Regions from separate parts of the Kribbella sp. WER1 genome, predicted to be linked through region 1. Evidence: riboswitches for the same ligand, from Rfam matches in the RefSeq annotation. Region 1 holds a riboswitch; each other region holds the start of a gene.

Region 1 (7,131 bases):
TCCCCGGCGCCCCGCAGCTGAACCTCTACAAGAACAACGTCGACAACAAGGGCGCGTCGTACGGCGCCCACGAGAACTATCTGATGCGCCGGTCCACGCCGTTCGCGTCGATCGTCCGGCACCTGACGCCGTTCTTCGTGAGCCGTCAGGTGGTCACCGGCGCCGGCCGGGTCGGGATCGGCCAGGACGGCGCCACACACGGGTTCCAGCTCAGCCAGCGCGCGGACTACTTCGAGGTCGAGGTCGGCCTGGAGACCACGCTGAAGCGGCCGATCATCAACACCCGCGACGAGCCGCACGCGAACCCGGACCGGTACCGCCGGCTGCACGTGATCATCGGCGACGCGAACCTGTCCGAGATCTCGACGTACCTCAAGGTCGGCACTACGTCGCTGGTGCTGGCGATGATCGAGGACGGCTGGCTGACCGACGACCTCGGCGTCGACCGGCCGGTGACCGCGCTGCACGAGGTCAGCCACGACCCGACGTGCACGCATCTGCTGACGCTCAAGGACGGCCGCAAGATCACCGCCGTCCAGCTGCAGACGGAGTACCTGGAGCAGGCCCGGAAGTACGTCGAGGACAAGTACGGCGACGACGCGGACCGGCAGACCAAGGACGTGCTGCACCGCTGGGAGCAGATCCTCGACCAGCTCGCCATCGACCCGATGAAGTTGTCGGACCAACTGGACTGGGTCGCGAAGTACAAGCTGCTCCAGTCGTACCGCGACCGCGACGGGCTGGACTGGGACGACTCGAAGCTGCACCTGGTCGACCTGCAGTACGCCGACCTGCGCCCGGACAAGGGTCTCTATTACAAGTTGGTGAAGTCCGGGCGGATGCAGCGGATCGTCACCGACGAGGAGATCCGGATGGCGGTCGCGCACCCGCCGACCGACACCCGGGCGTACTTCCGCGGCCGCTGCATGCAGCAGTATGCGCCGCAGGTCGCGGCCGCCTCCTGGGACTCGGTGATCTTCGACCTGCCGGGGAAGGAATCGTTGCAGCGGATCCCTACTCTGGACCCGTTGCGGGGCACGAAGGCGCATGTCGGGGCACTTCTTGACCAATGCGACACCGCCAGTGACCTGGTTCGCACCATTACTGGGGGTGCGGCCGGGTAGGGTCGCTAGTGGAGGTCGATTTGGGCGATCTCCCCAGCGGTTCTAGGAGGTGGCCATATGGCGAAGGACGGCGGTCAGCAGCACAAGCAGCCGAAGCGTTCGTCGACCGAGGAAGAGGTCGAGCAGGTCGAGGCGTCGGAGGACGTCCAGGAGCGGAAAGAACGGCTCGACGAGGACGTCGACTCGATCCTGGACGAGATCGACGAGGTCCTGGAGGAGAACGCCGAGGAGTTCGTCCGCGGATTCGTGCAAAAGGGTGGGGAGTGAACCGCTCGATGACATCTGATGCCTCCGGCCGGCTGCCGGAAGCCTTCCTGACCCCGGGCGGCTCGTCGTTCATGGACTTCCTGGCCGGGCACGCGCCCGACCTGTTGCCCGGACGCCGGTCGCTCGGACAGGGCGACCTGTCCAGCGAAGTCCCGCACGGTACGACGATCGTCGCAGCCACCTTCCCCGGTGGTGTCGTGATGGCCGGCGACCGGCGGGCCACGATGGGCAACATCATCGCCCAGCGTGACATCGAGAAGGTGTTCCCGGCCGACGAGTACTCGGTGGTCGCCTTCGCCGGCTCGGCCGGTTTCGGGATCGAGATGGTCCGGTTGTTCCAGGTCGAGCTGGAGCACTACGAGAAGCTCGAAGGCGCGACGCTGAGCCTGGACGGCAAGGCGAACCGGTTGAGCGCGCTGATCCGCGGCAACCTGCCGATGGCGATGCAGGGCCTCACCGTGGTGCCGCTGTTCGCCGGGTACGACGAGGACATCAAGGGCGGCCGGATCTTCTCCTACGACCCGACCGGCGGGCGGTACGAGGAGACCCACTTCCACAGCGTCGGCTCGGGCTCGCTGTTCGCCCGCGGCGCGCTGAAGAAGCTCTACCGGCCGGACTTGTCCGAGATCGACTGCGTGACGGTGACGATCCAGTCCCTGATCGACGCGGCCGACGACGACTCGGCGACCGGCGGGCCGGACATGCTGCGGCGGATCTTCCCGGTGGTCGGCGTGGTCACCGCGGACGGTTACCGGCGGCTGCCCGAGGACGAGGTGGCCTCCCTGGTCGACGCGGCCTGGGAGCAGCGCCACCGGCGTCCCGACGGTCCTGCCGCTCCGTCCCTGACCTGACCACCCTGAACTGACAGAGGACTCGATGAGCGTTCCCTTCTACGTCTCGCCCGAGCAGCTGATGCGGGACCGGGCGGACTTCGCCCGGAAAGGCATCGCCAAGGGCCGCAGCGCGATCGCGCTGCAGTACGCCGACGGCATCCTGTTCGTCGCGGAGAACCGGTCGCCCGCGCTGCACAAGGTGGCCGAGATCTACGACCGGATGGCGTTCGCCGCCGTCGGCCGGTACAACGAGTTCGAGAACCTGCGGATCGCCGGCGTCCGGCTCGCCGACATGCGTGGGTACTCCTACGACCGGCGCGACGTGACCGGCCGCGCGCTCGCGAACGCGTACGCGCAGACGCTCGGCGCGATCTTCTCCTCCGGCGGCGAGAAGCCGCTCGAGGTGGAGATCCTGGTCGCCGAGGTCGGCGCGGGTGCGTCCGACGACCAGATCTACCGGCTCACGTACGACGGCTCGATCGCCGACGTCCAGGGGTACGCCGTGATGGGCGGCCCGGCAGACCAGGTCGCTGACTATGTCGGCGAGCACTACCAGGAGGGGATCTCGCTGGCCGGCGCGCTCCGGCTCGCGGTGGATGCCCTCGGCCACGACGGCACCGAGGTCCGGCAGCTGACACCGGACCAGCTCGAGGTCGCGGTGCTGGACCGGACCAGGTCGCAGGTCCGCAAGTTCAAGCGCATCTCCGAGGCGACGCTGGAAACCATCCTCTCGGAGTCCCACCCGGACTCCGACGATTCGACGGATGGCGACGAGGAGACCGCGGCGAAGTCCGAGGACACAACCTCCGCCGAGACCACGTCCGCCGGGAGCACGTCCGCGGAGACGCCGGTCGCGCCGCCGTCCGACGATGACGACGCCCCGGTCGCCCCGCCGGAAGACCCCGACGACAACCGTCCGCTGTGACGGACCAGATCGACAACTCAGCCGCCACGACCAACGTGGCGGCTGAGCCGTCTCACCCCCCAAACCCCACCACCCACACGTCACCCACCGACACGGTGGTGGGGGATCCGGCGCCGTGGGAGTTGTTGGGGGAGGAGGTCGGGTTCGAGCGGTTCCTGTCGGTGCGGCTGCGGCGGTACCGGATGCCGGACGGGCGGGAGATCGAGTGGGACGTCTCCGGCCGTGAGGCGGGCGTGGACGCCGGGGTGACGGTGCTGCCGTTGACGCCGGACGGGCGGATCGTGACGATCCGGATGTTCCGCGCCGGCCCGGACACCGTCGTGACCAACCTCCCGGGCGGTCTCGTCGAGCCCGGCGAGGACGTGGCGGCGGCCGGTGCGCGCGAGCTCGAGGAAGAGACCGGGTACACCTGCGAGACCCTCGACGTGGTCGGCTGGCAGTGGTCCGGTGCGTCCTCGACCTTCCGCAAGTACGTCGCGATCGCCCGCGGCTGCCGCCCCGACGGCAAGCAGCAGCTGGACGAGGCCGAGGACTGCGTACCGGTCGAGCTCACCGTCGACGCATTCCGCGCCGAGCTGCGCAACCCGGGCGCGATGACCGGCATCGACGCCGCCTACCTGGCGCTGGACCACGCCGGCCTGCTCTAGACTCGAGGCGGACCGCGACTGGCGTTGAGGTGGACGAACCACCGGGGAACGGTCTGCCATCCGGCTTCGCCGCGCGCCTGGGCACCTTCGAACTCAGAGGAGTGTGCGCGCATGAGTGCTGAGCTGATGATCGGTACCGACCTCGCCGCCGAGATGGTGGCGAAGGCGGCGGAGCGGGCGGCCGTCCTGCAGGAGAAGTACGGCGTCCAGCCGTGCCTGGCGACCGTCCTGGTCGGCGACGACCCGGCGTCCGCGACGTACGTGCGGATGAAGCAGAACCGGTCGAAGAAGGCGGGTATCGCGTCCCGCAGCGTCGTGCTGCCGGCCTCGACGAGCACCCAGGAGCTGGTCGCGGAGATCACCAAGCTGTCCGAGGACCCGGCGGTGCACGGGATCCTGCTGCAGCATCCGGTGCCGGCGCAGATCGACGAGCGAGCCGCGTTCGAGGCGATCGACCCGGGCAAGGACGTCGACGGCGTCACGATGCGGTCGTTCGCGGCGATGGCGTTCGGCGATCCCGGCTTCCGGTCCGCGACGCCCGGCGGGATCATGCGGTTGCTGGCGGCGTACGACGTACCGCTGGAAGGCGCGCATGCGGTGGTGATCGGCCGCAGCCCGATCCTCGGGAAGCCGGCCGGCATGTTGCTGCTGGCATCGAACGCGACGGTCACGTACGCGCACTCCCGGACCCGCGACCTCCCGGACCTGGTCCGGACCGCCGACGTGGTGATCGCCGCGGTCGGCAAGGCGAACTTCGTCCGCGGCGACTGGCTGAAGCCGGGCGCGGTGGTCGTCGACGCCGGGTACAACGAGGGCAACGTCGGCGACGTGCACTTCGTCGAGGCGGCCGAGGTGGCGCGGCTGATCACGCCGGTGCCGGGCGGGGTCGGGCCGATGACGATCGCGCTGCTGCTGGAGCAGACGGTCGACGCCGCTGAGACGGCTGTCCACGCCTTGACTACGCTGAACTAGTCTTTGGGGCAGACGAACGAGGAGGAACGACGTGCCGGTACGCGCGATCCGGGGTGCCACCCAGCTGGACGTGGACGAGCGCGAGCATCTGCTCGAGCGGACCGCGGAGCTGGTGAAGGCGGTCCTGGAGGCGAACGATCTGGAGAACGAGGATCTGATCAGCATCCTGTTCACCGTCACGTCGGACCTCCGCTCGGAGTTCCCGGCGGTCGCCGGCCGCCAGATCGGGCTGACCGACGTACCGCTGATGTGCATGCAGGAGATCCCGGTGCCGCACGCGCTGCCGCGGGTCGTCCGGCTGATGGTGCACACCGAGACGCCGCGCTCGCGGGACAAGATCCAGCACGTGTACCTGCACGGCGCGGTCGCCCTCCGCCCAGACCTGACCGGCGCCCAGTGACCGAGCTGCGTGGTCCCGTGCGGATCGTCGGGACGGGCTTGATCGGGACGTCGATCGGGCTCGCGCTGGCGCGGCTCGGCGTCGTCGTGGAGCTCGTCGACGGCAACCCGGACAACGCGTTGATGGCCGAGCGGATCGGCGCCGGTTCGCGGGCCGTGCAGATCGAGCCGCAGCTGGTCGTGGTCGCCGTACCGCCGGATCACGTCGGAGCGGTCGTCGCCGAGCAGTTGCAGCAGACCACCGCGGTGGTGACGGACGCGGCGAGCGTGAAGAGCAAGCCGCTCGCGGACGCGCGCAGCCTGGTGCCGGACGTCAGCCGGTACGTCGGAAGTCACCCGATGGCCGGCTCCGAACGCAACGGCCCGCTGGCCGCGCGCGCCGACCTGTTCGACGGCGCCACCTGGGCCGTCACCCCGCACGGCACCAGCGACCCGGACGCCGTGGATCTGGTACGGCGGCTGGCCGAGGCGTGCGGTGCTCGTACCGTCGAGATGTCGGTGGCGGACCACGACCTCGGCGTCGCGCGCGTCTCCCACCTCCCGCACCTGATGTCCGCGCTGGCCGCCGGGACGCTGGCCGACGCGCCGTCCTCGCACCTGGAACTGTCCGGCCAAGGCGTCCGCGACGTGACCCGGATCGCGGCCGGCGACCCACGGCTGTGGACCCAGATCGTGTCCGCGAACTCGACGGCGCTGACCGGCCTGCTGGAGCAGATCCGCGGCGAGCTCGACCGGCTACTCGTTGCCCTCGGCAAGGAAGAGGCCGGCGACGAGCTGACCGCGATCCTCGGCCAGGGCGTATCCGGCGCGATCCGGGTCCCGGGCAAGCACGGCGCTCCGCACATCGACCTGGTCACGGTGCTGGTGACGATCCCGGACCGCCCCGGTCAGCTGGCGAAGCTGTTCGCCGACGCCGCCGAGTCCGGCGCCAACGTCGAGGACCTGCGCATCGACCACAGCCCCGGCCGCCCCGTCGGCGAGGTCGAACTGGCCGTCAAACCCGCCTCGGTCGACCAACTCGTCGAGGCCCTCAGCACCCGCGGCTGGGTGGTCCACACCTGAACTGTCCCTGTGCGACGGTAATCTTCGGGGCATGATCATCGCTGTGGACGGGCCGAGCGGCTCCGGTAAGTCGAGCACCGCCCGCGGAGTGGCCACCCGGCTCGGACTGCGGTACCTGGACACCGGCGCGACGTACCGCGCGGTGACCTGGTCGGCGGTCGAGCGTGGGCTGGACCTGGACGACACGGCGGCGGTCGCGCAGCGTGCCCGGGAGCTCGTGCTGGAGGTCAGCACCGACCCGTCGCGGCAGTTCGTGATCGCCGACGGGACCGACATCACCGCCGCGATCCGGGAGCCCGCGATCAGCGAGGTGGTCTCGAAGATCGCCACCAACCTGGACGTCCGCGCGGAGCTGATCCGGCGCCAGCGGGCGATCATCGACGACGCCCAGGAGACCGGCGGGATCGTCGTCGAGGGCCGCGACATCGCCACCGTGGTCGCCACCGACGCCGAGCTGAAGGTGCTGCTGACCGCCGACCAGGACGCCCGGATGGCGCGCCGCGGCGCCGAGCTCGCGGCCGGGTCTGTGACCGCGGCAGAGCTCCGGGACCAGATCGTCCGGCGGGATGCCGACGACTCGACCGTGTCGGAGTTCCAGGTCGCCTCCGACGGTGCGGTCACCATCGACTCCACCGACCTGACGCTTGAGGAGGTCATCGACGTGATCAGCCGACTCGCCAAGGAGACGGTCCCTCAAGGCCGGGAGCTATGACGGCGGAGCTCACCGGGCACCGGGAGCTGCCCCGGACCGACGATCTGCCGCCGCTGCCGTACCGGCTCGCGCTGCCGATGCGCGCGGTCGCCAGGCCGTACTTCCGGCTGAAGTACAACCTCACCGTCCACCACCAGGACCGATTCCCGCTGACCGGTCCGTTGCTGATGACCCCGAACCACCTGAGCCT
Region 2 (7,131 bases), 1.4 Mb from region 1:
TGGCGGTGAGCAGTACGGGCACCGCGATGGCCGCGAGCAGCCAGATGACGAGCGGCCGTCGGACAAGACCGGGCACTGTTCCTCCGTGGATGCGGTCAGAGTGGCCGTGCGCGAGGAGAGTACTCCGCCGCGCCCGTCCACCGCACACCGCAAGGCCATGCGGCGCCGGGTTTCTTGTCCTTTCTCGGACAGGACGCATATGCGCCAGCCCGCTGCACCACGAATCCCTTGACTTAGTTAGTGCCGTGAACCGTACTTAGCTCGGGCCGGTTTCGACTGGGGAGGGCTTGTTGTGCTGCCGATCGCTGCTGGGACGGAAGACAGACAGACCGATTCGTCGCTGATCGTCGGGGTGGCCGCGTCCACCGCCGAACGGGTGCATCTGGCGCGCCTGCTGGGCGGGGCCGACGCGCTGCTGCTGGTGTCGAACGCCGACCAGGCGCGCGCGTTCTTCGAACTGACCGGCGCCGCGCCGCGGATCGTGTCCGCGGCCGAACCTCCACAGATCAAGGCGGTTCCGGAGCCGATCCCCGAGCTGCAGCTGGACGTCGACCGCCGGGTGGTCCGCTGGAAGGACCGCGAACTGCCGCTCACCCGGCTGGAGCACGACTTCCTGCACTGCCTGGCGGCCGAACCCGGCCGGGTGTGGACGTACCAGCGCCTGCACCACGCGGTCTGGGGCAACGAGCACCTCGGCCACGGCTCGCACATCCACTCGGTCGTCAAACGCCTGCGCCAGAAGCTCGCGAACCTCGGCGCCGCGGTCACCATCCACGCGGTCCGCGGCGTCGGCTTCCACCTGCTGCCCGCGGCCTGATCCGCAGAGCCGCGCATTCAGTAAACTGCGGACGGGCCGTGACTGGCGCGGGAGGTGGGGTTCACCACCGGGGAGCGGTCCCGTCTCGATGACGTACGCCGTGCGCCTGGGCTTCTGGTATCGACCTGGAGGCCGGCATGGGACGACCCCGCGTGGTGGGAATCGTCAACGTCACGCGGGACTCGTTCTCCGACGGGGGACGCTATCTACGGCCGGACGCCGCGATCGAGCACGCCCGGCGACTGCACGCCGACGGCGCGGACGTGGTGGAGCTGGGCCCCGCGTCGAGCCATCCGGACGCGGAGCAGGTGCCGCCGGCCGAGGAGATCGCCCGCCTGACCCCGGTCGTCGACGGTCTGCGGAAGATTCCGTGGGGCGTCGACTCGTACCACCCGGAGACGCAGCGGTGGGCCGTCGCGCGCGGGGCGTCGTACCTGAACGACATCCAGGGATTCCCGCCGCCGTACGACGGACTTGTCGACAGCTCGTGCGTCCTGGTCGTGATGCACTCGGTGCAGCGGACCGGCCCGGCGACCCGGGTGGCGACCGACGCGGCGGAGATCTGGACCCGCGTCGAGGACTTCTTCGACGAGCGGATCGCCGCACTCCAGTCCGCGGGAATCTCCCGCGAACGCCTGGTGCTGGACCCGGGCCTCGGCTACTTCCTCGGCAGTACGCCGGAACCGTCCATCGCGATCCTCCGCGACCTCAGCCGCCTCAAGGAGCGGTACGGCGTACCCGTCCTCGTCTCGCCGTCGCGGAAGTCGTTCCTGCGCGAGATCACCGGGACCCGCACGGCCGGGATCGGCCCGGCGACCCTCGCCGCCGAACTGGCCGCGGCCGACCAGGGCGCCGACTACATCCGCACCCACGAGCCGCACGCGCTACGGGACGCCTTGCTGGTCCGGGGCGTTTTGCGGAACTTTTCCGGCACCTGCTGACGGAAAAGTTCCGCAAAACGAGGCTCGGCCCCGGACCCGCAACGGGTCCGGGGCCGAGTACTACCTGACTACTTGATCGACTCCAGTGCGAAGTCCTCGACGACAGGAGTCCCGTTGACCAGCTTGGTGGTGCGGGTCTGGGGCTTGTAGCCGTCCTTCGCGGCGATCAGGGTGAGCGGGTTGTTGCGACGGTCCAGCCAGTACGCGTACTGGCCGTTGTTGTCGGTGATGAACGTGTAGGACTGCGCCCACGAGTCCACCTCGACGATCGCGCCCGGGAGCGGAGCGGACGCGCCGGCCGAGCTGACGCCCGTGACCGTACCCATCAGCTTGCTCCAGGTGGTGGGCGGAGTGACGTTCATCGTCACGCCGACCGGTGCGACCGAGTAGGGGGTGTTCTCACCGATCGTCACGGCACCCGTGTAGGCGCCGGGCTGGTCGACGCTCGCGGAGAGCGTCACCTTGACGGTCGTCGACTGTCCCGGGGCCAGCGTGGCCGCGGTCTGGTCGAGGGACATCCAGCTCACGTCCCCGGACGACTCGGCACAGTCCTCGAGACCCGGCAGGGCCTCACTGTCCGCGGTCGCCGTGAAGCCGCCGGACGAGCCGCCGACCTTGTAGAAGCCGCACGCCGCGCCACCGCGGTACCGCGGCAGGTTGGAGTTCGGCAGTGCCGACCAGGCCTCGGCGGCCGGGTCGTAGGCGAAGCCGGCGTTGGTGACCGCACCGGCCTGGACGCCGCCGACGATCAGCAGCTTGCCACCGGCGACGGCGTACGACGCCGCCCAGTGGTCGGCCGGGGCGTCCGCGATCGCGGTCCAGGAGTCGGCTCCCGGATCGTAGACGTAGGCCGACTTGAGCGAGTTCGTGCCGTCGTTACCGCCGGCGCAGTACAGCTTGCCGTCGATGGCGCCGCAGGACGCGAACGCGACCGACTTCGGGTAGTTCGCCAGCGTCTGCCAGCTGTTCGCGTCGGCGTCGTACCGCACCACGGTGTTGCTCATCGGGGTGCAGTTCGCGGTGGTGCAGCCGCCGACGGCGTACAGCTTGCCGTCGAGCACGGCCTGGCCGGCGGCGGCCCGGGGAGCCGGGTTGGCCGCGACCGCGGTCCAGGCGTTGGACGCCGGGTCGTACGACCAGGTGTCCGCGGCCGGGCCGGAGGCGCCCCAGCCGGAGCTGGCGACGATCTTGCCGCCGACGACGCCGACGGTGATCGCGTTGCGGGCGCCCGGCAGCGGGGCGATCGCGGTCCAGGCGAGCGACGCCGGGTCGTACACGTAGCTGTTCGCCGTCGACGCACTACCGTTGCCACCGGCAATCGAATAGATCTTGCCGTCGAGGTTGACCACCCGGTTGTCCATCACCGTCGCCGGGTAGTCGGCGATGTCGGCCCACGGAGCCGCCATCGGCTTCGCGGCCGCCGTCGGCGTGCCGGTCTTGCCGGACAGCATCCGGGCGAACGACGTGTCCACCGCGAGCCGCTGCAGCGGGGCGCCGACCCCGTTCTCGACCTCGGCCTTGGTGGTCTTGGTGCCGTTCGCGTTCTCCAGGACGAATCCGCTGTTCTTCTCGCCGAACTTCACGTCCACCGGCGCGCCACCGGTGTTGGTGACCTTGAACGACTTGGTCACCTTGCCGGTCGGCAGCTTCAGGCTGCCGGTGATGCTGCCCGGCGTGACGGCCAGCCGGCCGGCCTTCAGCGTGTAGTCGGCGGTGGTGGCCCAGTCGGCCTCGACCCCGACGGTCGCGGACGAGCTGACGTAGTTGCCGGCCTTGGCGGTGAAGTTCTGGTTGCCGTCGGCCGCCGTGTACAGCCAGTAGAAGCCGTCGTTCAGGCCGGTGTCCTCGGGCGTCGCCTCGGTGGTCGCGCTCTCGGTGGTGCCGTCGTGGCTGACGACCGCGCCGTTCACGTAACCGTTGGTGTTGGCGTCCTTGACGTTGCCGACGACGATGCCGCCGCCGGTCGGCACACAGGTGACCTGGCTGCCGATCAGGACGTTGTCGATCTCCCACCACCAGGCGTACTTCGCCTCGTAGTAGTGGAACCGGACCTGCACGTTGGCCTGTCCGGCGGCCTGCGGGATCGCGATCTCCTTCTGGCCGGTCGCGTTCGCGGTCTGCGCCAGCACGGTGGTCCAGGTGGCGCCGCCGTCGATCGAGACGTCCACGTCGGCCTTGTCACCGAGCCGCTTGAAGTCCTGGTTGAACCGGATCACCGGAGCGGCGACCGAGGTCAGGTCCACGACCGGGCTGACCAGCGAGGTGTCCTGCTGCCCGCCGCTGCCGTACTTGTCGGAGTCGGCGATCGCGAAGTTGCCGCTGCCGCCGGTGGTGTTGCCCCGGCTGCCCGGGTTGTCGAACTTCCAGACCTGGCCGTTGCCCTTGCCGTCGACGACCGTCCAGCCGTTCGGCGCGGTGGTGCCGTCGAACGTCTCGTAGACGCCGTCCGAGCCCCACTTGTAACCGGGCGCCGTGGTGCACGAGGTGGAGTCGGCCGGGACGGCGATGTTCTGCGTCAGGTTGCCGCTGCCGACCGTGATCGGCTGGCTGACCGTCGCGTACCCGGGGTACTTCGTCTCGATCTTCAGCGAGTACGCCGCGCCCGACGGGACCTTCAGGCTGTACCGGCCGTTGCTCGGGGTGGTGTAGTCGAACACGCCGCCCGGACCCTCGACCGAGACCTTCGCGTACAGCGGCCACCCGTGGCCCGAACCGTCGGTGACGGTACCGCCGACGCTCACCTGCGGGGTGCTGTCGAGCGCGAAGTCCTTGGTGGTGGTCTGACCGGTCGTGATCGTCGCGGTCGCGGTGGCGGTCTTGTACCCGAAGGACGAGACCGTCAGGTTGTAGTCGCCGGCAGGCAGTACGGACGAGAACGTGCCGTTGCTGCCGGTGGTCAGCGTCTTGTCGGGCTGGCCGTCGGCCTTGATGGTCACGCTCGCACCGGCCAGCGCGGCACCACCGGTGGCGGCGGTGACGGTACCGGACAGCGTGCCGGTGTCGCCGATCGGCGCGGCGCTCACCAGCGCCAGCGCGTCCAGGCGGCCCTGGCCGAAGACGTTGTTGTTCGCGTCGGTGCCGCCGCACTGGCTGTCCGGCGTGTCGATCGCGGTCGAGTTCAGCAGCGCGCGGGTCGCGGCCACGTCACCCTTGAGGGCCGGCGACGCGGACCACAGCAACGCCACGGTGGCCGTCAGGTGTGGTGTCGCCATCGACGTACCGTTGAAGGCGCCGTACGTGTTGCCCGGCAGGCTGGAGCGGACGTTGACACCGGGGGCCGAGATGTTCGGCTTGATGGTGCCGTTCTGACCCGCACCGCGGCCGGAGAACGACGCGATGTTGTTGTTGATGTCGTAGGCGCCCGCCGAGTAGTTGCTTGTCAGGCTTCCTGGCGAACCGCTGCTCTGACAGGCCGATCCGCTGTTGCCGTTGGCGAACGCACCGAAGATCCCGGACGCGGTCCAGGCCAGCGTGATGTCCTCCATGAACGGGTCGTTCGACGGCAGCGTGGAGCCCCAGGAGTTGTTGATGACGTTCGGGCGCTTGCTGGCGTCCGGGTTCTGGCCCTGCAGGTCGGTCGGCTCCAGCATCCACTGGCCGGACGAGATCAGCGCGGCGTCGCTCGGGCAGCAGCCGTTCGCGGCGATCCACTTCACGCCCGGGGCGACCCCGATCTGGTTGCCCGCGCCGTCGTCGCCGACCATCGTGCCCATCGTGTGGGTGCCGTGGCCGTTGCCGTCGGACGGTGCGTTCGGCGAGGTGCCGGCCGCGTCGAACCAGTTGTAGTTGTGGTTGAAGGTGCCGTCACCGTTGTTGCCGCGGTACTGCTTCACCAGCGCCGGGTGGTCGTACTGCACCCCGGTGTCGATGCTGGCGACGACGATGCCCTCACCCTTGTCGCCGTACTGCGACCAGACCTGGTTCGCCTTGATGTTCGCGACGCCCCACTCGACCGACTGGACCGCCTTCTCCTGCGTGCCCGGCGTGACCTTCGGTACCTCGATCTGGACCGGCGCGTACAGGCCCTCGACCTCGGAGTGGGTGGCCAGGTCCTGGGCGAGCGCGAGCGAACCGTTCTCGATCCGGATCGCGTTCGTGCCCCAGAACGCCTGGTACTTCACGTGTTGCGCGTCCAGGTCGGCGCGGACCTTCGCCTGGCTGTCCGCGGCGGCCTTCTTCAGCGCGGCGGCGACCGCCGTACCGCGCTCGTTCCAGTTGCTGATCTTGCTGGCGGCGGTCAGGTCGGCCTTGGCGGCGAACCGGACCCAGTAGTCGGACGCGGCCTTGGCGTCCTTGCCTTCCAGCTTCGCTTGGAGTTCCGGCTTGATCTTGGCGGCGGGCGATGGCGTGGCTTCCGGTTTGGTCGGCGGTGACGCTTGGGCCTGGCCGGCGGCGGCCATCCCGGTCGCGACGACGGCCAGCGCCGCCAGGGTGCTCACCAGTGATCTGGCAAGCCCCTTTCGTTGATGTGACATCTCTGCAGCCCCTCACTTGTACGACCCCGAGTCGACTCCCCCGAGTCATCTGCTGCAGGAGCGCGGCATGTGACACCGCGAGCCTGACGTGGACCTTATGTGTCAGAACAACGTGGTAACAAGCACACCTTGTGAGCAACTTGTGACTAGGTGTGGTGCCGATCTGGGCAACGTGGGCAATCGTTGGCAGTCCGTTGACGATCCCGGGCAGGAGTTGGCATCGTGACCAGATGGTCACCGCCCGTGAACCCGCCCCAACGGACGCCGATCTGCCAGAGACCTTCCCGCTGCTGATCGCGGTCGCCGCCTCGCCGGACCAACGCGTCCGGCTGGCCGAGCTCGTCGACGACGTCGCACCGCTGCTGCTGGTCTCCAGCCTCGACGAACTCCGCCGACTGCTGGTCCCCGCCCAGCCACCGCCACCTGCTGTGCCGTCGGCTGCCGCCGGTACGGCCGAACCGGGGGAGGACGACCAGCTCACCGTCGACCCGACGCGCTCGGTCGCCCGCTGGGGCGGCCGCGAGATCCAGCTGACCGACCTCGAACAGGAACTGCTCGGCCGGCTGATGTCGACACCGCTGCGCGTCTGGTCGTACGACGCCCTGCACCAAAGCGTCTGGCCCGGCCGGAACGTCCGCGGCACCGCCGACGTGCACTCGGTGGTGAAACGCCTGCGCCGCAAACTCGACGACCTCGGCACCACGGTGACCATCGACGCGGTCCGCGGGATCGGGTTCCGGCTCACCGATCACCAACGCCCGCTGATCAGCGATCTCCGCGCGGGGTAACGTCGCCTGACGTGACCTTCTCCGCGCTGAGCCACCTGGAATGCCCGCGCTGCGGGGCGACCCATGACGCCGACCAGATCATCGGGCTCTGCCCGTGCGGATCGCCGCTG
Region 3 (7,131 bases), 710 kb from region 1:
TTCAGGAAGTCGAGGCGGTGCGGCAACAGTTCGTCGACCGCGCTCGGGCCGGCCAGCACCAGCGGCAGCACGATCACGCCGATCACCAGCGCGGCGCAGTACAGGCTGAACGACAGCGCGCGGGTCCGGACGATGCCGCGCTTGCCGCCCATCCCGTACATGATCGTGATGGTGTCCACGAACACGTTCAGCGCCCGGCTGCCGGACCACAGCGCCAGCACGAAACCGATCGAGATCACGTCCGGCCGGCCGCCGTTCAGCACCTGGTCCAGGGTCGGCGCGATCACGTTCTTGATCGAGTCGTCGGTGAGCGCCCGGGCGGCCAGGTCGACGATCTGCTGCTTGACGTCGTTGATCGTCTCGACCTCGAACCACCGGCTCGCGATGTAACCGAGCGAACCCGCCAGCCCGAAGATCAGCGGCGGCAGCGAGAGGATCGCGAAGAACGCCCCCTCGGCCGCGAGACCGGTGACCCGGTAACGCAAACACACCCCGACCGTCTGGGTGAGCAGCTTCCAGGTCGTCGCGGGGACTTTGCGAACCCATGCCAATGAGAGGGAGCTCCCACCAGTGGGTCCTGCCCCAGAACGTGCCATACCGCTTACCGTACTGACATGGCGGACCCATTCGCGGTAACGAACCAGGCTCCCCCACTGCGGGGCGTGAACTTCTTCACGCGCGACCCGGCGCTCGGTGACGCTCTGCGTCCGTACGCCGCCCTCGCCGGCGACCTGACCGCCGACCCCGGGCTGACCCGGATCGGCGAGCTGGCCGGCTCCGAGGAGGCCCGCGCGCACGCCCTCCCGGCGAACCAGAACCCGCCCGTCCTGCGCACCCACGACCGGTACGGGAACCGGATCGACGAGGTCGACTTCCACCCGTCGTGGCACTGGCTGATGGAGCAGGCCGTCGGGTTCGGGCTGCAGGCCGCGCCGTGGACGAGCGACCAAGCGGCGCCGCACCTGCGCCGGGCGGCCGGGTTCTACCTCTGGTCGCAGGTGGAGCCCGGGCACGGCTGCCCGATCTCGATGTCGTACGCCGCTGTCCCGGCGCTGCGGGCGGACGAGCGGCTCGCGGCGGAGTGGGTACCGCGGCTGGCGTCCACGGAGTACGACGTACGACGGCTGCCGGCCGCGGCGAAGGGCGGCGTACTGGCCGGGATGGGGATGACCGAGAAGCAGGGCGGGTCCGACGTCCGGGCGAACCTGACGACGGCGACGCCGGCCGGGGACGTGTACCAGCTGGACGGGCACAAGTGGTTCTGTTCCGCGCCGCAGGTGGACGTGTTCCTGGTGCTCGCGCAGGCGCCGGACGGGCTGAGCTGCTTCGTCGTACCGCGGGTGCTTGCCGACGGCAATCGGAACCCGTTCGCGCTGCAGCGGCTGAAGGACAAGCTCGGGAACCGGTCGAACGCGTCGTCCGAGGTGGAGTTCCACGGGACGATCGGGTACCGGCTGGGCGAGGAGGGCGCCGGGGTCCGGACGATCATCGAGATGGTCGCGGCCACCCGGCTGGACTGCGTACTCGGGTCGTCCGCCCTCCAGCGGCGGGCGCTCGTGGAGGCCGTCTGGCACACGCGGCATCGGTCGGCGTTCGGCGGACTGCTGGCGGACAAGCCCGCGATGCAGAACGTCCTCGCCGATCTCGCGATCGAGAGCGAAGCCGCGACAGCCCTCGCCATGCGCCTCGCCGCAGCCGTCGACGCATCTCGCGGTGGGGCGGGCGAGCGCCCGCGCAGCGCGGCGGCCGAAGGGGCGTTTCGGCGGATCGGGTTGCCGTTGGCGAAGTTCTGGGTATGTAAGCGGACGCCGTTCATGGTTGCCGAGGCGCTGGAATGCCTCGGCGGGAACGGGTACGTCGAGGAGTCCGGGCTGCCGCTGCTCTACCGGGAGTCGCCGTTGAACTCGATCTGGGAAGGATCAGGCAACGTCAACGCGCTCGACGTACTGCGGGCGCTCCGGCGGCCGGAGTCGCTCGACGCCTGGCTGACGGAGCTGGCGGCCGTGCAGGGTGCGGACCAGCGGCTGGATGCCGCGGTCAACGACGTGTTGCAAGCGCTTGCTGATGTCGACAACGCCGAGGCCGGTGCGCGACGGCTCGCCGCGCTGATGGCCCTGTGTCTGCAGGCTTCGCTGCTGATCCGGCACTCGACGCCGGAGGTCGCGGACGCGTTCGTCGCGTCGCGGCTGGCGGGCGACTGGGGCGGCGTCTTCGGCACGCTCCCACGGACGACGCCGTTCGAGCGGATCCTCGACCGCACGATAGGGTGAGCGGCGTCGCGACTGGCGCGCTGAAGGTGGAGAACCACCGGGGAGCGAAACCCGTCGGCACCGTGCGCCTGGGTGCCTTCGACCCACTGCAAACCGCAGGAGAGACAACGATGACTCAGACCTTCGATGCCGCCGCCGCGTCGGCCGCGTACAACAACGCGCTGCAGGTGATCGCCGCGGTCGAGCCGACCATCGCCGGCGCGATCCGGGCCGAGCTGGCCGACCAGCGCTCCTCGCTGAAGCTGATCGCGAGCGAGAACTACGCCTCCCCCGCCACGCTGCTGACGATGGGCAACTGGCTGTCGGACAAGTACGCCGAAGGCACCGTCGGGCACCGCTTCTACGCCGGCTGCCAGAACGTCGACACCGTCGAGCAGACCGCCGCGGACCACGCGCAGGCGCTGTTCAACGCCCCGCACGCCTATGTCCAGCCGCACTCCGGCATCGACGCGAACCTGGTCGCGTTCTGGGCGATCCTGGCGCAGCGGATCGAGTCTCCGGCGCTCGCCGAGGCCGGCGCGAAGCACGTCAACGACCTGACCGAGGAGGACTGGACCAAGCTCCGCAAGGCGCTCGGCGACCAGAAGATGCTCGGCATGTCGCTGGACGCCGGCGGCCACCTGACGCACGGTTTCCGGCCGAACATCTCCGGCAAGATGTTCAACCAGCACTCGTACGGGACGAACCCCGCGACCGGCCTGCTCGACTACGACGAGGTCGCCCGGGCGGCGCGTGAGTTCAAGCCGCTGATCCTGATCGCCGGCTACTCGGCGTACCCGCGCAAGGTGAACTTCGCGAAGATGCGCGAGATCGCCGACGAGGTCGGCGCGACCCTGATGGTCGACATGGCGCACTTCGCCGGCCTGGTCGCGGGCAAGGTGTTCACCGGCGACTTCGACCCGGTGCCGCACGCGCATGTCACCACCACGACCACGCACAAGTCGCTGCGCGGCCCGCGCGGCGGCATGGTGCTGTGCCAGCCGGAGTACGCCGAGTCCGTCGACCGCGGCTGCCCGATGGTGCTCGGCGGCCCGCTCAGCCAGACGATGGCGGCGAAGGCGGTCGCGCTGGCCGAGGCCCGGCAGCCCGCCTTCAAGGAGTACGCGCAGAACGTCGCGGACAACGCGGTCACGCTCGCCGAGGGCCTGATGAAGCGTGGCGTCAAGCTGGTCACGGACGGTACCGAGAATCACCTCGTCCTGCTCGACGTCTCGTCGTACGGCATCACCGGCCGGCAGGCCGAGTCGGCGCTGCTCGACGCGGGCATCGTGACCAACCGGAACGCCGTACCGCGGGACCCGAACGGCGCCTGGTACACCTCCGGAGTCCGGATCGGTACGCCGGCGCTCACCACGCGTGGGTTCGGCGCCGACGAGTTCGACCGGGTGGCCGAGCTGATCGTCGACGTCCTCTCGTCTACCACCCCGACGACGACGGCCGCGGGCGCTCCGTCGAAGGCGAAGTACGTCCTCGCCGACGGCGTCGCCGACAAGACCCGCGCCGCCTCCGCGGAGATCCTCGACAAGCACCCGCTGTACCCGGGCCTCGAGCTCAGCTGATCACGACCTGCCCGTCCTCGGCCTGCCGGGGGCGGGCAGCCTTTTTCGGCATCAGTACCGCGGCGAGAATCGCGCCGGCGACGGCGATGCCGCCGGAGACCCACATGGTGGTGTTCAGGCTGGTCAGGAACGCGTCCCGCACACTGCTCGCCAGCCCCGCTGACCCGGTCTTGGACGCCACCGCGAGCCCACCGGCCAGGCTCCGCTCCGCCGCGTCCGCCACCTGGGCCGGCAGACCGGTGGTGTCGACGTTCTGCCGGTACACCGAGTTCAGTACCGTTCCGAGCACCGCGACACCGACTGTCCCGCCGACCTGACGGAACGCCTGCAACAGCCCGGACCCGGTACCGGCGCGCTCCGGATCCAGGACCCCGAGCGCGGCGTTCATTGCCTGCGGCATCGAACACCCGAGGCCGAACCCGACCACCACGAACCAGATCGCCGTGTACCCGTACCCGGTGCCGAGGTCGGTGAACGCGCCGAGCACGAACCCGACCGCCATCACCACGAACCCGGCCATCACCACCAGCCGGGTACCGATCCGCGACTCCACCGGCTCGGCCAGCTTCGCGCCGACCGTCATCCCGCCGATGAACGGCAGCAACTTCAGCCCGGTGTGCAATGCGTCGGACCCGTTGATGCCCTGGAAGTACTGCGGCATCGTGAACAGCAACCCGAAGATCGCGAACACCGACACCGTCAGCAGTACGGCGCCGCCGGTGAACACGCGCTCGCGGAACAGCCGCAGCTCGATCAACGGCTCCGGGTTCCGCCGCTGCCAGACCAGGAACCCGCCGATCAGTACGACGGCCAGCCCGAGGAACACGATCGTGACCGCGTCCGACCAGGACGACTCGCCCGCCTTGGTCACGCCGTACACCAAGGTGGCGAGACCGGCGCTGGAAAGCACGATGCCGAGCCAGTCGATCGCCGGACGCCGCGAACTGCGGGTCTCCGGCACCAATAGCGTGACCGCGAGCGCGGCGAGGAACGCGATCGGGACGTTCATCCCGAAGATCCACTGCCAGCCGGCGTGGTCCAGCAGCAGGCCGCCGACGATCGGGCCGAGCGGCATACCGATGCTGTTGGCAACGACGAAGAAGCCGATCGCCTTCTTCCGCTCCTCCTCGGTGCGGAACAGCACGGTGATCAGCGAGAGCGCGACCGGGACGATCATCGCGGCGCCGATCCCGAGGAACGCCCGGGCGGCGATCAGCCCGCCGGCCGAGTCCGCCAGCGCGCAGGCCAGGGACGCGAGCCCGAACAGCGTGAGCGCGATCGCGATGATCTTGCGGCGCCCGTACCGGTCGCCGAGCAGGCCGGCCGGCAGCAGCAACGCGGCGAGCACCAGGTTGTAGCTGTTCGCCATCCACTGCAGCTGGCTGGTGGACGCGTCGAGGTCCTTGGCGAGGGTCGGCAACGCGACGTTGAGCACGGTGGTGTCCAGGCCGAGCACGAGGACGGCGAGACACAACGCGATGAGGACACCGAAGCGGCGGGCGCCGGTGAGCGTCGGCGCTGCGGTGGTGGCGTCTGAGGTCATGAAATTCAAGTTATCAGAAATTTGTGATAGTTGCGATAAATCCGATGACTGTAAGCTTCAACTATGGCGGAAGAACCGAGCCGGGAGGCGGTCAGCCAGTTCGTCGAGCGATTCGCCGGCGTGCTGGCGAACAGCGGCGTACCGACGATGTCGGCTCGGGTGATGGGCGCGATGCTCGTCAGCCCGGACGGGACACTGACCGCGGCCGAGCTCGCCGAGTCCCTGAAGATCAGCCAGCCGGCCGTGTCCGGCGCGGTCCGGCAACTGCTGCAGGTGTCGTTCATCTCCCGCGAGCGGGTGCCCGGGTCCCGCAAGGACCACTACCGGATCCGCGAGGACGTCTTCGCCGCGATCCTCGAGCGCCGCAACCTCGCCCTGGGCGAATGGGAGTCCACCAGCCGCGCCGGCGCGAACCTCTTTCCGGCCGGCAGCCCCGTCGCCGAGCGGCTGACCGAGGCCGCGGACTTCTTCGCGTTCATCCACGCCGACATGGACCAGATGATCAAGGCCTGGCGGGCGGACCGCCACCAGTGAAACCCCTCGGCGGTACGGCGTGGCTCGACAGCGACGAGCGGGTCGCCTGGGAGACGCGGATCATGCGCCGCCGAGTCCCGCTGTACCGCGCCGGGATCGCGGCACTCCGCGCCCTCAACACCCTTACCCGCGGCCGTCCGTCGCTGCGGGTCACCCGCTGGGAACGGGTCGGCCCGCACGGCGCGACGTACGCGATGGACAAGCTCGAGACGATGACCGGCCGGACCGACCATCCGGTCACCTCCCGGAGCGAGCTCCGCGCCCGCACGTCGTTCGCGTCCCGGCTCGCGCGGGCCGTGTCGGCGGACGAATGGCCGCAGATCATCGCCGAGTACGACCGACGCCGACGCGGGGAACGTCCGCAGTACCACTATGTCGGCCACCGACCGCTGAACGCCGCGTCGCACGCGCTGATGGACGAGGCGTGGGTCCGCGGCGAACTCCCGACGGACGAGTTCCGCGCGTGGAACGTCCTGAAACACGAGGACGACGGCGCTTTCTACAGCGAGTTCTTCACGCACGGCAACGCCCGCGGCTACCCCGGCGGCGAAACCAACCCCGGCTTCCGCCGCGGCCGCATCATGTTCGACGTCGCCTGGCGCGACAAGGCCACGCTGCCCCTCGAACGCCAGATCCTCCGCCGCAGCCGCGTCCTCCGCGCCAAGGAACTCGTCAAGTTCCTCCGCACCGAACTCCGCGAGGCCGTCCACCCGCCGGCCCCGACCACCACGACCACCACGACCACCACCGAGAAGCGCCCGGACGTCTACACCCCTGAGGTCGTAGCCGCCCTCGCCGACTTCACGAAGCCCGCCGAATCCCGCTCCCCCACCGCCCGCGGCGAAACCACCCCGAACCCGCACCGCACCGCCGCCATCGAAGCCGCCAACACGGTGGCCAAGGCCCTCCCACCGCCAGCCACCTCACGCACCCCTCCGCAACCCCCGACGACCCGGCCCAAGAACCGTCCCTCCCACACCCCAGACCGCCACCCACAGCGCTGACGGGCGTGGATGCCGCCCAACGGGCTTCGTGTTAGCTGCGGCGCAGGTCACCGCGGCCCTGGACGCGCGACGTGGATCGGAGGTGGGGGCAGGTCTACCTGGAGGTGGTGAGCGAAGGCGAGGGCTGTCGTGTCGGCATCGTGGGGAGCGACTACCTGGGCGCCTACCGGGAGGCCGGAGGCCAAGCCCGCTGGGACGCTGACGGCGGGGTGGCCGGTGAC

What was found. Region 1 has a riboswitch for ZMP and ZTP ahead of ACXJJ3_RS00145 (bifunctional 5,10-methylenetetrahydrofolate dehydrogenase/5,10-methenyltetrahydrofolate cyclohydrolase). Riboswitches for the same ligand answer to the same signal wherever they lie in the genome.
Region 2: linked by a shared signal. The riboswitch ahead of folP (dihydropteroate synthase) and the one ahead of ACXJJ3_RS00145 (bifunctional 5,10-methylenetetrahydrofolate dehydrogenase/5,10-methenyltetrahydrofolate cyclohydrolase) in region 1 are both predicted to bind ZMP and ZTP.
Region 3: linked by a shared signal. The riboswitch ahead of ACXJJ3_RS03670 (glycine hydroxymethyltransferase) and the one ahead of ACXJJ3_RS00145 (bifunctional 5,10-methylenetetrahydrofolate dehydrogenase/5,10-methenyltetrahydrofolate cyclohydrolase) in region 1 are both predicted to bind ZMP and ZTP.

Annotation. Positions count from the first base shown of each region.
Region 1 is NZ_CM135186.1:27,641-34,771, forward strand. Features, by position in the region: gene dop (depupylase/deamidase Dop) at 1-1,124, shown strand, start outside; gene ACXJJ3_RS00125 (ubiquitin-like protein Pup) at 1,182-1,391, shown strand; gene prcB (proteasome subunit beta) at 1,400-2,242, shown strand; gene prcA (proteasome subunit alpha) at 2,268-3,149, shown strand; gene ACXJJ3_RS00140 (NUDIX hydrolase) at 3,146-3,796, shown strand; ZMP/ZTP riboswitch at 3,801-3,886, shown strand; gene ACXJJ3_RS00145 (bifunctional 5,10-methylenetetrahydrofolate dehydrogenase/5,10-methenyltetrahydrofolate cyclohydrolase) at 3,908-4,768, shown strand; gene aroH (chorismate mutase) at 4,800-5,168, shown strand; gene ACXJJ3_RS00155 (prephenate dehydrogenase) at 5,165-6,229, shown strand; gene cmk ((d)CMP kinase) at 6,261-6,941, shown strand; gene ACXJJ3_RS00165 (lysophospholipid acyltransferase family protein) at 6,938-7,131, shown strand, end outside.
Region 2 is NZ_CM135186.1:7,263,283-7,270,413, forward strand. Features, by position in the region: gene arfA (channel-forming protein ArfA/OmpATb) at 1-76, opposite strand, end outside; gene ACXJJ3_RS35515 (winged helix-turn-helix domain-containing protein) at 293-817, shown strand; ZMP/ZTP riboswitch at 846-936, shown strand; gene folP (dihydropteroate synthase) at 955-1,758, shown strand; gene ACXJJ3_RS35525 (S8 family serine peptidase) at 1,827-6,197, opposite strand; gene ACXJJ3_RS35530 (winged helix-turn-helix domain-containing protein) at 6,464-7,021, shown strand; gene ACXJJ3_RS35535 (threonine synthase) at 7,033-7,131, shown strand, end outside.
Region 3 is NZ_CM135186.1:735,100-742,230, forward strand. Features, by position in the region: gene ACXJJ3_RS03660 (YhjD/YihY/BrkB family envelope integrity protein) at 1-551, opposite strand, end outside; gene ACXJJ3_RS03665 (acyl-CoA dehydrogenase family protein) at 615-2,270, shown strand; ZMP/ZTP riboswitch at 2,269-2,351, shown strand; gene ACXJJ3_RS03670 (glycine hydroxymethyltransferase) at 2,381-3,829, shown strand; gene ACXJJ3_RS03675 (DHA2 family efflux MFS transporter permease subunit) at 3,822-5,372, opposite strand; gene ACXJJ3_RS03680 (GbsR/MarR family transcriptional regulator) at 5,436-5,906, shown strand; gene ACXJJ3_RS03685 (hypothetical protein) at 5,903-6,910, shown strand; gene ACXJJ3_RS03690 (amidase) at 6,958-7,131, opposite strand, start outside.